DNA from 3 places in the Sediminibacillus dalangtanensis genome. Region 1 is predicted to be linked to each of the others. Evidence: riboswitches for the same ligand, from Rfam matches in the RefSeq annotation. Region 1 holds a riboswitch; each other region holds the start of a gene.
What was found. Region 1 has a riboswitch for thiamine pyrophosphate ahead of thiT (energy-coupled thiamine transporter ThiT). Riboswitches for the same ligand answer to the same signal wherever they lie in the genome.
Positions count from the first base shown of each region.

Region 2: linked by a shared signal. The riboswitch ahead of tenI (thiazole tautomerase TenI) and the one ahead of thiT (energy-coupled thiamine transporter ThiT) in region 1 are both predicted to bind thiamine pyrophosphate.
Region 3: linked by a shared signal. The riboswitch ahead of thiT (energy-coupled thiamine transporter ThiT) and the one ahead of thiT (energy-coupled thiamine transporter ThiT) in region 1 are both predicted to bind thiamine pyrophosphate.

Region 1 covers NZ_CP046956.1:1,573,657-1,578,430, reverse strand. The annotation lists gene ERJ70_RS07950 (hypothetical protein) at 1-1,109, opposite strand, end outside; gene ERJ70_RS07945 (DUF1028 domain-containing protein) at 1,294-2,178, opposite strand; gene ERJ70_RS07940 (YflT domain-containing protein) at 2,339-2,698, shown strand; gene ERJ70_RS07935 (hypothetical protein) at 2,839-2,988, opposite strand; gene thiT (energy-coupled thiamine transporter ThiT) at 3,036-3,611, opposite strand; TPP riboswitch at 3,708-3,809, opposite strand; gene ERJ70_RS07925 (universal stress protein) at 3,918-4,331, opposite strand; gene ERJ70_RS07920 (cation:proton antiporter) at 4,408-4,774, opposite strand, start outside.
Region 2 covers NZ_CP046956.1:606,370-611,143, reverse strand. The annotation lists gene ERJ70_RS03285 (thiazole biosynthesis adenylyltransferase ThiF) at 1-76, opposite strand, end outside; gene ERJ70_RS03280 (thiazole synthase) at 69-839, opposite strand; gene thiS (sulfur carrier protein ThiS) at 842-1,045, opposite strand; gene thiO (glycine oxidase ThiO) at 1,061-2,185, opposite strand; gene tenI (thiazole tautomerase TenI) at 2,216-2,836, opposite strand; TPP riboswitch at 2,990-3,092, opposite strand; gene ppsA (phosphoenolpyruvate synthase) at 3,443-4,774, opposite strand, start outside.
Region 3 covers NZ_CP046956.1:1,408,845-1,413,618, forward strand. The annotation lists gene ERJ70_RS07195 (YkgJ family cysteine cluster protein) at 1-323, shown strand, start outside; gene ERJ70_RS07200 (ABC transporter permease) at 588-1,349, opposite strand; gene ERJ70_RS07205 (ABC transporter ATP-binding protein) at 1,346-2,077, opposite strand; TPP riboswitch at 2,293-2,393, shown strand; gene thiT (energy-coupled thiamine transporter ThiT) at 2,461-3,069, shown strand; gene ERJ70_RS07215 (EAL domain-containing protein) at 3,111-4,325, shown strand; gene ERJ70_RS07220 (endo-1,4-beta-xylanase) at 4,622-4,774, shown strand, end outside.

The sequences.
Region 1 (4,774 bases):
TCTGGAAGATACGCTTGTAATGACTGCACTAAATCAAACAGCAGTCCAGGGGCCTTGTCTGCCTCGATGGAAAGAATGGAACTGGCAAAGTCAGCGCTTCCGAGAAAGAAAAATCCGGCAATCGGAATCACCGGTCCCATCGCCTTAAAAGCAAAGACAAACCCATTGGTAATATGTTCGCTGATATAATCCAGTGCACGATGCTTGCCAAATGCCACGGTCGACAATAACAGCAATACTACTGCGACACCACCGATAAAGGCAGCACCATCCCCTCCCTCGAATCCTCCCATTCTTCCGGATGTAAGCTTTGTTGAAACCATGTATATCATGACAGATAACATAGATAATGGCACAACTACAGCAAAAAATTTACCCCAAGGTGGGACATCCTGCTTACCATTTAACGGTTGATCTTGATCGTCTATCCCCCGCATCATGCTTAATTCTACATCATTCCTTGGGTCATTCTGGGAACGGATATGCCGGCGGTTGGCAAAGTAAGCAACGGAGATTGCAATGACACCAGTTATCAATGATAATACAAGTCCTTTCTCCAATACAGCTGCCGTTTCCACACCGGCAGCTGCTGCAGATAGGCCTGGCGCCACTTGAATGACATAATCAGACGACAAAGCCATGCCTTGCCCGGCAAGAGCTACAGCAACCGCTGCCACAACTGCAGGCAGCCCCGCTCGGATGGCAGCTGGAACGAGAAGAGCGCAAATAAGAGGGACAGCTGGGGTGGGCCAAAAAAACAGGGAAATAACATAAGTAACACCAACTAATACAAAATAGGCTAAATGTCCATTGACCATAACCTTTTGGATTGGCTGAATCATTCGTCTGTCGGCATCCAGATCCTTTAAGGAATGAAGCAGCGCAACCATAAAAGTGATAATCAAAAAGATGTTAAATAGTTCTTTCGCAGCTACAAGATTAGCGTTAAAAATGGCTGTGAATCCACCGATGACGCTGCCTTTAAAAACCCAGGAAACCAGAAAGGTACCCAGAAGCGTTGGCAGTACCACCCCTTTACGAAAAATCATCGTAAGGATAATTAATAACGTAAAAGAACCGTACAACCAATGGGATACAGTCAATTCCATAGCAAGGAACTCCCTTCAATTGGTACTGCTTATGTGTGTGCTATAGCCTATGCAATCGGAGACCATGGAGTTCCGGCGCATCCTTGAAGGAGTGCCTAGACTCTTTCCCCTGTATTACTACTGGGGCGACAGAGCTATCCTATAAGAAACGCCTTAGCCTCTATGGCTAAGACGTTTAATGTTACTACTTATTTAAAAAATCCAATACTTCTTTATCAATCTTACCCGGTTCTAATTCCCTTTCCTCAAAATTTTCGGTATGAAGGTACTCCGTCAGCCCCTTCTGAAGCTCTTCCTCGGATACTTCCATACTCCGGAGATATCCCTTGTTTACCAAACCAGAGATCACCTTCTGCTTTGTTGTTCCCTCAATCAGAAGTACGTTTTCCTGTTTTATCTCACCGAAATAAAGCTGCTGAAGCTGATAAAGACGGATAATTTCTTGGATAGGTTCAGGATGGTCATCAACCCGTAAATCGACAAGCCTGTCATTGAACCCACCATATCCTCCCTTATCTTTCACAACATACAGTGCTGCCGACTGCTTTCCTCTACTATCCCCACCAGCTTCTTGGGCAGCTTGCAGGCATGCCAGCAAGCGTTCTGCCAATGTTCCTTGTGATCGTTCAAAGGTCTTAGCCATATGGGAAACAGTGGCTTCATTTACGAGAATGTTTCCCTGGGCCGCAAAATTTTCTCCGCGGGTTCCTCCTGCCCAATCATAGCAATGTACCCCAGTATAAGTAGCGCTGTTTCCCTTCGCATCTACTATGCCAACCTGACGTTCTTCCCTCTGTGGATCGTCTTTTGTCAAAAGGTCAATAACTTCTTCAGGTGTGTACCCTTTTTCAAGAAGCTCAAGACCCTGTGGACCGTAAGAAGGATTGGCAAAAGCCTGGGTCGCTACTGCTCCCACTCCAGCCTTTGCCCACGGCACGACAGACCCTACCGCAATAAACTTTGATTGAACAGCAATCCCATGTTCTCCTGTTTCCGGATCCACTCCGACAATGGAAAAAGTTGCTACGATATTTTTCTTCAAATTTATTCCCCCCTTAATGACCTGCATTCATTTTAGAACAATACTACCAAGAACAGCAATTTATTTACCTGAAAATTTATCCTTTTCTGACATCATGTATGGTTGGAGCTCCCCTTTAAAGCGTTTCATTCTATGTGGGAAGGGTATTTTTATTTATGAAATGGAAAATAAAAAAGGAGGGCTTTATATGTCACCATTTATTCGCAAATATACAAACGACGAACAATTACAACAGGATGTAAACAAATTAAGTCAAAAGGGCATTGATAAAGATAACGTATATGTTCTTGCCCATGACAGCGATCGGTCGAAACGTGTTGCAGATAATGCAGACGCCAATACCATCGGATTAAACGAGATGAACTTAAAAAGTGCCGTTGGTAATCTGTTCAATAAAAAAGGAGACGAACTTCGTACCAAGTTGAAAGAAGTAGGTTTATCTGATGTGGAAGCTAATAATTATGAGGAAGAATTGGACGAAGGGAAAATTTTACTGGTCGTTACCAATACCGATAACGTAGAAGAAATTTTAACCAATACCCTTTAAGAAGAATATGGGGCTGTCGCAAAAGAAAGACTTTTGCGGACAAGCCCCTATTTGTTAATTAGGAATGTTCCATACAGGGAAAGAAAACGCATCGGTTGGTATGCTTTAAGATTATGTACCATGATTCAATTACTTCAGGATCACTGTTTGTCTGATTCTTCTTCCAGTTCGTCCTGTTCACTACAATCAACGCAAAGCAGTTTCCCCTCATGATGAATACCGTCAAAAAAACCATCCTTACAATAAACAGCTTTATTACAACGAATACAGTTGCCGATAAGTTCCTTCATTAAAATTCAACCTCCTTTTTCCTCCTTACGATCCGTTTTCGTCGTTATCATGGTCTGGCTTCTGCCAACCGTGGCTGTTTATAGAACAAAAAGGAAATGACTATCGAACTCAATATAAACGCCGGAAGCATGTAAGAACCATTATAAATTGCGGAGTAAAGCCAAATCGGCTGTCCTTCGGGCGCATTTTCCGAAAAGAAGAATACGCCCGCCAACAAATGACCCAAAAAACGCAAACTGCATCCTAGAAGAACACCGAGTGAAATGTACACAAAAAATACTGAATGTTTTCCTGCTTTCAGTGCTGCTTGTACCTTTGTTGATACAACTCCTGCAGTACCGAGAGCAGTAAAGGCCAAACCGTATTCTATCAATCCTTGTAATGGTGTAAGAATATAAGCTGTACCGGTCACCACTTGAAATGCCCCGAACAACAGACCGCTCAACAGTCCCCCTTTCATGCCCCACCTGAAAGCAAAAAGAAATACTGGTATCATGGCGAAGGATACAGAGCCGCCTTGCGGCCAAATTTTAAACGATAAGAAAGGAATAATATCAAGTACGAGTGCCATAGCAGACATGATAGCTACCTCGACCAAAAACAGTGTTTGCCTTGCTTCCATCGTGCACACCCCCATAGTTTTAGTTATCGACAAAAAAAGCAATGCAAAAGGGGAAAGCTTTCCTGATGGAAATACCCGTTGCATTGCTTACCTCGCCATCATAAAAGCCGCCATTCCTACGCTAGTGTTAACTAACAGGTTCAAAGGGTCTGAACATCAGTGTTCACTCTCAGCCAGTTGGCTCCCCCTGAAGACTTCGGCATCCTCTTTTTTTGTTAGACACAGTATAACGAAAACTGCCTTGCACCGCAAAAAGGAAACGATGGATTGGAGTTATATCTTGCGGAATTATTATTGCTTATACCGTTAAACTGGAATGACAGTTACTGGGACAGTCGACTTTTGCAAGACTTTATAAGTGACGCTTCCAAGCTTTTTCTTTGCTGTTCGCGGTGCTAGAATAATTCCTTTTATCGCTTTCCCTTTTGCCTCTTCACATATTTCCACTGCGGGGATTCCCCAGCGTGTTTTACAAACAACCTCTACCTGATCCTTTATTCTCTCTTCTGCTTGATTCAGGATTCTGTCGGATGTTTCCTTTTTATAGTTTTCCAACGTCTTTGTTCCGACTTTTGATTGCGCATACTGTGTATGGACTTTCGGCTGGACGTTCAACAATCGGATTCCATAACCACTTTCAAGCGCCGCTTCTACAGCATGATCAACTGCCGATAAACATTGTTCACTGCCATCGACTGGCACCAAATAAATTTTCTGCATGGGCGTTCACCTCTATTGCAGTCTATTCAATTAGTAAAAGAAAGGCACCAACTGATGGAGAAAAATTTTCACAGGCTTATTCTTTTTCTTTTTCTTTCGTCAATGGATAGACACCGACACTTTGAATGACTAATGACAATAAGACGGCTGCGAAAGTCAAAGACACTAGAACATTATCCTGATCTACACCCGCTTCTAATCCCAACAATAATGCGACCGACATCGTTCCTTTTATGCCGGACCAGGTAATCAGGCCAACGTCACCTGCACTGAATTTTTTCCTCCAGGCAGGTACCGCGCTCGTAAAACCAGCCAATACAAGGAAACGGACAACAAGCGATAAAACAAAAATGATAAAAGCAAGGACCCAGCCGGGAAATGCAAGGTAATCTGCAGCATCTATGCCGATAAGCAGGAAAATGAGGGCTAACACAGACGGCTCA
Region 2 (4,774 bases), 970 kb from region 1:
GCTTGCTGCTAATTTTATCCTGTCCTTCTTTCCCGATTGGTGTGAACAATTCCTGGCGAGAATAACGCTCACTCAAGTACACTCAATCCTTCCATTGGACTGCTTGCTGTGGCGTATCGTTTTTTCGGAATACGTCCTGCTTCATATCCCAATCTCCCAGCTTCAATCGCCATTTTCATTGCCTCTGCCATCTTCACAGGATCTCCGGCACCAGAAACAGCAGTATTCAACAGTACTCCATCCGCCCCCATCTCCATTGCGATCGCCGCATCTGAAGGTGTCCCAATACCAGCATCAACAATTACAGGTACATTGGATTGTTCGATGATAAAACGAAGATTCAATGGATTCACAATACCTTGCCCGGACCCGATCGGAGATGCCCCGGGCATAATGGCATGACAGCCTAATTCTTCTAACCGTTTCGCTAACAGAACATCATCCGAAGTATACGGAAGTACAATAAAGCCTTCATCTAATAACATTTCCGCTGCTTTTAGCGTTTCTATCGGATCCGGCAGGAGTGTTTTTTGATCACCGATCACTTCTACTTTAATCATGTCACATAATCCAGAAGCCTTTGCCAGTTTCGCAGTACGGACGGCTTCTTCCGCTGTCTTGGCCCCTGCGGTGTTTGGAAGCAGTGTATATTTTTCCACATCAATTTTTTCAAGAAAATTGGGCTGGCCAGCCTCAAAAATATTCATTCTGCGGACAGAAAAAGTCAGGATATCTGCATCTGAAACTTCTACTGCTTTCTTTTGCACATCAAAGTCCGGGTATTTACCTGTCCCTAACAAAAGTCTTGAAGAAAATTCGTAATCACCTATTTTGAGCATCATCATCCGCCTCCTACAAAGTTTACAATTTCAATTTTGTCCCGGTCAGAGAGCCTCGTATCTGCATGTGCATTCTTTTCTAATATGTTCTGATTCAGTTCCACAATCACAACCTTTTCCCCAATTCCGAAGTACTCTAATAATGATGAAACAGTGGCAATAGTATCCGGAACTTCTACCATGTCACCATTGATAATTAACTCCATCCATAATCCTCCTCGTTAAAGCGTTTTCTCAAGGTGGCGATCAATCCGGAAAGCACGTAAGTCTGCTGACAGCGGTTCTCGATCTACTAATCTAGCGATCAGTTCGCCAGTAATAGGAGAAAGCAAAATGCCATTACGGAAATGCCCTGTTGCCACAAACAATCCTTCGTACGCTGGATGCTCCCCTAAATAGGGAAGGCCATCTGAAGTTTGCGGCCGAATTCCAGCCCAGGCTTTTTCCCACTCTGCATGTACGATGTCCGGAACCAGTTTCTTCGCCTTTTCCATCAGATAAGAAATCCCACCCACTGTTACGGTTTGATCAAAGGTATTTGGTTGGACTGTAGCCCCTACCAGAAGGCGACCGCCTTTTTTGGGTACCAGATAACAGCTATGAGAAAAAATCGTTCCAGTCAGTAATGGTCGATGGGTGACTACGGAAAAGCACTCCCCTTTTACAGGATAAGTGTTAAAGGGAATTTCCGAATCAGGCAATAGGGATTCACTCCATGCCCCTCCCGTCAGAATCACCTTGTCACTCTCAAAGTTCCCTTCACTTGTCCTTACTCCTGCTATTTTTCCATTATCAAAAAGAAAAGAGGAAACTTCCGTAAACTCCCTTATTTCCACCCCCAGGACTGCAGCTGCTTTCAAAAAACCAAGTGTTACTTGCGGTGCTGACACCTGCCCATCTTTTGCTATATACATCGCCCCCCGGATGGCTGTTGATAAGCCTGGCTCTCTTCTGCTTACTTCCTTTTGACTCATCCATTCCGCTTGCTCTCCCGCCCTGGTTTGGCTCTCGATTATTTGCTTAAAACGATATTCCTCCTCTTCTGTTAAGGCCACTTTGTACATCCCTTTATTGCTTAATTCAATGTCTATTCCAGTTAACTCTTTTATTTCCTTTGCAAGCATAGGAAACTTCGACCTGCTTTTCTTTGCCAAGTGGAATAAGGGCCCATCTTCCTCCAGTTCAGCCTGCGCCGCCAGCATCCCTGCTGCCGCTCCAGAAGCTTTGCTTGCCAGACGGTCCTTTTCCAGCAAAAGGACTTTTTTGCCCCTTTTTGCAAGGTTATACGCTACAGAACCCCCATTGACCCCTCCGCCAATCACAATACAATCGTACTTATCAGGCATTACAAAGTCCTCCTTTCCGCTTAGCACTTCCTATCTAAACTTGTTTGAGATAGAAAGTCGGGAAACATATTCTTTCACTTTCCCCAGAGGCTGGTTCGCCTCCAAAACACCCGACATCACAGCTACCCCTTTCGCACCAGCTTCCATCACCTCGTTTACATTGCCAGGTTTGATTCCTCCTATCGCTATCACCGGCATAGAGACAGACGATGAAACTGACCGTAATTGTTCCACTCCTCGTGGTGCTGATCCTGGTTTGGACTGGGTGGGAAAAACATGGCCAAAGAATGCATAATCAGCACCTTGCTTTTGAGCAGAAATTGCTTCCTCTAGGGAATGAACGGAACAACCAACGCGTAAATCAGGGAAATTTTCCTTCACTGGGCCGATCGGTAAAGAATGATACGCTAAATGAACACCGCAGAGCTTCATCACATGGGCAACGTCTAACCGGTCATTTACGATGATTTTAGAAGCGGGTACTTGACTGTCTAGTAACAATTCAATCAGTTGATAGATTTCCTTAGCCGTTTTATGCTTCTCACGTATATGAAGGGCCGTTATGTAGGGATGTATGTCCCCTGCGATTTCGGCTAATTTTTCTGGTCGTTGATTTCCGGTTGAAACGATATGCAGTTCTCCCTTCCCCATAATCCTCCCCCCCTCTTGGATAGCGCTGTCTTTAATGAACTGCGGCCGCCTTCTTCATATTCGTGCTATTTTCATCGCTTCGCGGGACGCAAAAAGGCCACCCGGATATAGGGGTGGCCTTTTAGTCAATATATTATAAACAGTCATAATATAAAAGTTTCAATCCCACTTCCCTACGCTGGTATTTCCCAGATCAGGTTCAAAGGGTCCAGAATACTATCTGTCTCAGCCTTATAAGGCACCCCCAGTGTAAACATATGTGATTTTCATTAAGTATAACATAGGTCTTTTTTCAAGACTAGGATATATGTGTAAATACAGGAAAAGCTCTTTCGGATTCAACAAACCACTCACCACTGATCGCATAACCCTCTATTCATTCAAGAAACGACAGTCACATAGAATGTGTTTCCCATTTCCCGCGTCACAAAAGGACTGATTTTAAATTTGCTTGATTTCATCTCGTTTATTTAGTTGAGTCTCTCTTTTTAAATGTGTAAAGTGCTGCGAGATGCCGTACTAGGTAACACATCACCCTTGAATGAAATCTATAGAAAACCAATGAAGCTCTGATGAAGCGCCTCATTGGTTACTTTGCTAAAGAATTTATAATTCTCTTATTTTGTTCATAATCATCCGCTGCTCGACGGATGCAACCAATCTCCTTGTGCCGGCTACCGTATCCGGGTTCACGCTCACACTGTCGATTCCTTCCTGGATAAGGAATTCTGTGAATTCGGGATACAAGGATGGCCCTTGCCCACAGATTGAGACGCTCTTATTATGTTTATGGGCACCTTGTATTAGCATTTTGATCGCTTTTTTCACAGCAGGATTGCGTTCATCAAAGTAACCCATGGTGTTCAGAATTCCCGAATCCCGGTCGGAACCAAGCACTAACTGGGTCAAATCATTACTCCCGATACTAAATCCGTCAACCATTTTCGCGAATTCTTCCGCTTCGAATATGACGGACGGCACTTCGGCCATAATCCAAATTTTGAATTGCTGATCTTGTATGAGACCTTCCTCTGCCATGATTTCTTTGACTCTCTTTACTTCCCAAGTAGTTCGGACGAAAGGAAGCATGGTCCACACATTTATCAGTCCATAGTCTTCCCGCACTTTTTTTATGGCGCGGCATTCCAGACGGAAACCTTCCTCGTATTCCGGAGATATATAACGGGAAACCCCTCTCCACCCGATCATCGGATTGGCTTCGATCGGTTCTACTTCTTCCCCGCCTTTCAATCCTCTAAATTCGTTGGAACGGAAGTCGCTCAACCTTACTACGACAGGCTTAGGGTAAACGTCTTGCGCCACCTTTGTGATGCCCTCGGCCATTTTATCGATAAATTGCTTTTCTTCGCCATTTCGCAATAGATACATAGGATGGGCGCCGACAAGGTGGGTGAAAATGAATTCTGTACGCATCAGCCCTATTCCATCGAACGGCAGGTCTTTGTATTTTCCGATCAAATCCGGCTCGCCAAGGTTCATGTAAACCTTCGTCCCGGTAATCGGAGCCAGCTGATGAAGATTCATTTGGTCTATAACGGATGGTGTCTGGTTTCTTTCTCTATTTTTTTCGGCTGGTTCCTCTAAAATGCCTTGATAGACGACACCTCGTGTGGCATCCACGGTGACTTCCATTCCTTCCTTCAACACTTCGGTTGCATTGTTGGACCCCACAATACAGGGGATGCCGAACTCTCTGGAAACAATGGCAGCGTGGCAAGTCCGGCCACCTTCATCGGTCACAACGGCTGCAGCTTTTTTCATGGCCGGCATCATATCCGGGTTGGTCATGATGGTTACCAGGATATCCCCTTCCTCCACTTTCGAAATTTCGGTGATATCTTTGATTTTCCTTACCTTCCCACTTCCTGTTCCAGGGGATGCAGCAAGCCCCCGCAAAAGCGCCACTCGTTTTATTTC
Region 3 (4,774 bases), 160 kb from region 1:
GGGAGTTCAAACTTGCCTACCGGAAAAAACAACTGCCATGCGTCATGCTCGATACAGAAACCAATCAATGCATGGCTTATGAAATCAGACCGATTCCTTGCCGGACTTACGTAAATTATGCTGATCCAAAAGTTTGCCAGCAAAACCTCATGCCAAAAGAAACCGTCAGCTTCGAATTTTTATATGGCGAGTATATGGGCGCACTCAACGAATTTCTGCAATTCCTTTATGAAGAAGAAGATACAGCCTTCATTGACTACCCAAACGACCTCTACACCCAAGATTACCTGTTTAACTGGTTCAAAGATGACTACAGGGTCTAACTAAGGGCTAAGGGGGAATACGGGGGTCAGTCCCCAATATATGAATTTCTGTCATTCTCAACCTGTCGGGACCGTTTTAGGGACTGACCCCAAATGGGGGAGACAGGATCTGTTAATGAGCTGAATGTTGACAGAGCGGGGTTTAGGGAGATTGAAGGTGTGTCCCCAAATCCGTGGAATATCTCACCTAGTTTGGTTAAGGGGTCAGTCCCTCCCGCGGTATTTGGGTGTCGTTACTGGTGCGGGAGGGACTGACCCCGGATTTTATTCTTTCATTCTGCTTTTGACAAGCTGCATGCGTTCGTTGAACAAGGTCGGATAAGACATGTAACCGAGCAAGATGCTGGTGACCACTGCTGTTGTCAAAATCAGGAATAAAATTAACAACTGAAATTGGACGGCTTGCACTGGGTCTGCACCTGCTATGATTTGGCCGCTCATCATTCCTGGGAGCTGGACAAGTCCGATGGTTTTTTGGCTCTCAATGGTTGGAATGGTGCTCGCTTTGATGGAAGTGATCAGTTGGCGATGAATCGCTTGTTTAGGTGTACCACCCAATGAGAGAATCAACTCGGTTTCGTCCTCGTGGTCTTCCACTTCAGCGGTAAATCGATTCAAAAACAATATCGACAAAACCATGGAATTCCCGATAATCATTCCGCTGATTGGAATGATATATTGAGGAGTAGGTGGTGTGATCGAAAGCCCGAGCAGAATACCTTGGGTAAGCACTTCTACAACAATAAAGGTGAGAATCAGTTTCCAGGTAATTCCTTGAATCGACCTGCCTTTCCGTCTTGCATTTTGTGTGGCTGCCGCAATCATCAGAACAACCATTAATAGAATGTAGAGCATGTTTTCAGCATCAAATACATACTGCAATAAATACCCGACCGCAAGCAGCTGTATAATCGAGCGGATGGCAGCAATAATCGTATCCTTTTCCAGTTCCAGTCTTAAAACTTTCGATAATAAAAGCGGAATGATAACAAAAATGAGTGCGAGGGACAATGTAAGATAATTCATGCATCTTCCCCCTTCACAAACCTTTTGACCTGTTCATTGGAAGGGTTGTTCAACAAACTGCTTTCCCCTGTTTCTACCACTTCTCCTTCAATCATCACCCAAGTATAGTCACCGAGGCTTCTCGCCTGTTGTAAGTTGTGGGTGATCCAAACTATCGTCGTACCATAGTTTTGATTGATTCGAATGATCAATTCTTCGATATCCTGTTGTGAAACACGATCCAGTGAAGCAGTGATTTCATCTAACAGCAGCACATCAGGACGATTAACTAAGGTACGGGCAATCGACAGCTTTTGCCGCTGGCCCCCGGACAAATCCTTAATGTTCTGTTGTATGCTATCCCGCTTCAGTCCGACTAAGTCTAATAATTCCAATGCGTCATCCTGTTCAAGTTCTTTTCCCTGCAGTTTGAGCGGAAGAGATAAATTTTCGAAAACACTCCCACTGATCATGGTGGCGCTTTGCAAAGCCACACCTACTTTCCTTCTGAGTTCTACAGGGTTATATACTTCTATGGGCTTTTCTTGTACGTAGATGTTACCAGATGTGGTCGCGCGCAGCCCGTTCATCAATCGGAACAAACTGGTTTTACCAGCGCCGGACGGCCCGACCAAGGTTGTGATTTTTCCTTCAGGAAAAGAGCCGGTTATCTGTTTCAATATCTTCTGACCGTCGGCAGTGTAGGATACATTTTCCAAACGGACGGCTTCCTTGTCTGTCACTGACATGATTGATTCTCCTTCTCTCTAATTTGCTTTTAATCAGTATCCCCTATGAAAACTGTTTCTATTTTCTCCAAAGCATCAGGATTATTTTAGCAAACTTGATGGAGATTTGTTGATTGAGAAAATCGAAGAAAGTGATTGTGTATGAAAAGCAAACCTCTACCACCCCCAAGGAGAATCGGTTATAATAAAAGAAGCGCAACACAAAATTACATAAGCGAAACCACAAGGGGAGCTTTATGCTGAGAGTGAACGAGACTGTTCTGACCCTTTGAACCTGTTAGTTAATGCTAGCGCAGGGATGTGGATGATGGTGGATCGGATTCTGGCTGTCTGCATACATGTTCTCCCTTGGTGTTTCGTATGGAAAAGGGGAGTTTTTTTATATGTTGAAGAAGTTGGGATTGGTTGCATTGATTGAAGCTTCATTTTTCGCTGCACTGGCATTTGTTTTTGATTTACTTCCTTCGATCAGATTGTCTCCATCGATTTCCATCTCGTTTGCCATGGTACCGATTTTCCTGCTCGCATTCCGGAGAGGCTTCATTGTCAGTGTTCTGGCAGGCTTTATTTGGGGATTGTTGCAAGTGGCTCTTGGTGATGCAGCTCGTTCTATTCTTACGCCTTTACAAGGATTTATCGAGTATTTTGTAGCTTTTGCCTTTGTTGGTTTTGCCGGACTTTTTTATCAACCGGTTCAGACAGCATATCGCAGGGGGAGAAAAAGAGCCGCTTTATGTTTGGTGACTGTCGCTGTTTTTGTCGGTAGTATCGCCCGTTACTTTTGGCATTTCATTGCCGGTTTTATATTTTGGGGTGAATATGCTCCAGAGGGAATGAATCCTGTCTGGTTTTCCTTTGTTGCCAACGGGGTGACAGCACTGGGCGCCGCTGTATTGTGTTCTATATTGACAGTATTGGTACTAAGCAGTGCGCCGACATTAATTCGGCCCAAAACCGCTGCCCCTGTTTCTCCCCCGAAAAAAGCTTCCTGAGAGAAAAATAATAGAATGGTTACGGAAGGTAGGGGTAACTCATGGATCCATTGGATATCCTGGACAATTTAGAGAGTATAAAACCTGTCTACCAGCCGATTGTCAGCGCGATTCGTCATACGGTAGCAGGTTATGAAGTGCTGGGCAGATTCAGAAATGAAGAAGAATGGGAGAGTCTTGGTCCTTTTTTTTCTGATCCGGAAGTACCGGAAGAATTCAAAGTAGAAGTCGATCAACATCTTTTACAAATTGCCATAACGGAAATGCTTGAAGCCGAAGTGGATGGCTATTTATTCATCAACCGGAATGCAAAACAACTGATGGTCAATGACGGAGAAGATTTGTTACAACTGTTGTTGGATTTCGAGGCAAAAGGGTTTTCGATGAACCGTATTGTCATTGAAGTGACGGAGCATGATTTTGACGAGGCGTTTGAAAACTTGAACCATCTTCTGCTTTATTATAAGACTTTCGGCATTCAGATTGCAGTCGACCATGTTGGAGCGAAAAGCTCTAATATTGACCGGATTCGCCAACTGGAACCGCATATATTAAAAATAGATACAGATATCATCCGTCGTCACAATGCGGATGGTTTTCAAGATATCATGCATTCGCTATCCATGCTTGCCAGGCGGATCGGAGCAGCTTTATTGTTTGAAAACATAGAAGATAATTTTCAATTGTATTTTGCCTGGAAACATGGCGGCCGTTTTTACCAGGGGTATTATCTGGCGAAACCCGGTTTTGCTTTGGACGGTCAGTCCGTATTAAGGATAAATGTGACAGAAAAGGTATCCGAATACATCAAGCGGGAAAAACAACTGGTAGAACAACGTCTGCTTCATGTGCTGAATTGGGAGCAAAAAGTAAAAAGGATTCAGTCCCAGTGGGAAGGAACCAAGAAGGCTGATCACTTTATCGAAGGCTTGACCAGCGACTTTGAGGAAGAGAGTTTTCGGATGTTTATCTGCGATAGCGACGGTCACCAAGTATCTTCCAACTTTCGAAAAAGAGATGGCCGGTGGGAGATGGAGCCTGATAAAATAGGGTCGAACTGGGCTTTTCGTCCTTACTTCCTAGAAAATACTATGCAGATGAAAACATGGAGCAGGGGGATCCTGTCCGAAATCTATTCGGATATTGAAACAAGGGAAATGATTCGAACATTTAGCTTTCCGCTGACAGATGAGTATTTTTTGTTTATTGATATCCGCTATGCTTTTATATTTGAGAACGAATCGCTGCTAATCTGATCATCGCAGGGTAACGAACATTAGCTGAAAACAGCCTGGCAAATCTCAGGCTGTTTTTTTGATGGGCAAATAGTAGTCCATTTGGCCGACAAAAATGGGAGGGGTTGGTTCTATTTATTTATTTTTTAGAAAAGTTAGTTCGTTCAATTGATAAACAAAGTGTAGATGTTTATAATGAAAGGGCTTACAAACAGAGGAGTCACTCTTATAATGCTGCTTCTCTGTAGTTTATGTGATGGGAGGGATGGAGGAGGGTTTTTTTGTAACTTTTTATTTTAAAAAGGAGGAAATGATTGATGTTACAAGTCCTACGAAAACCTATAATTGCAGGCCTTGCCTTTTCTCTGTTCGTTTCTGTTGGTGTCCATAAAGTGGGGGCGGAACAAACAGAAAGTGCTGCCAGTGCCTTAGAAGTGCCATCCATCCAAGAAAGATATCAGGATTCCTTT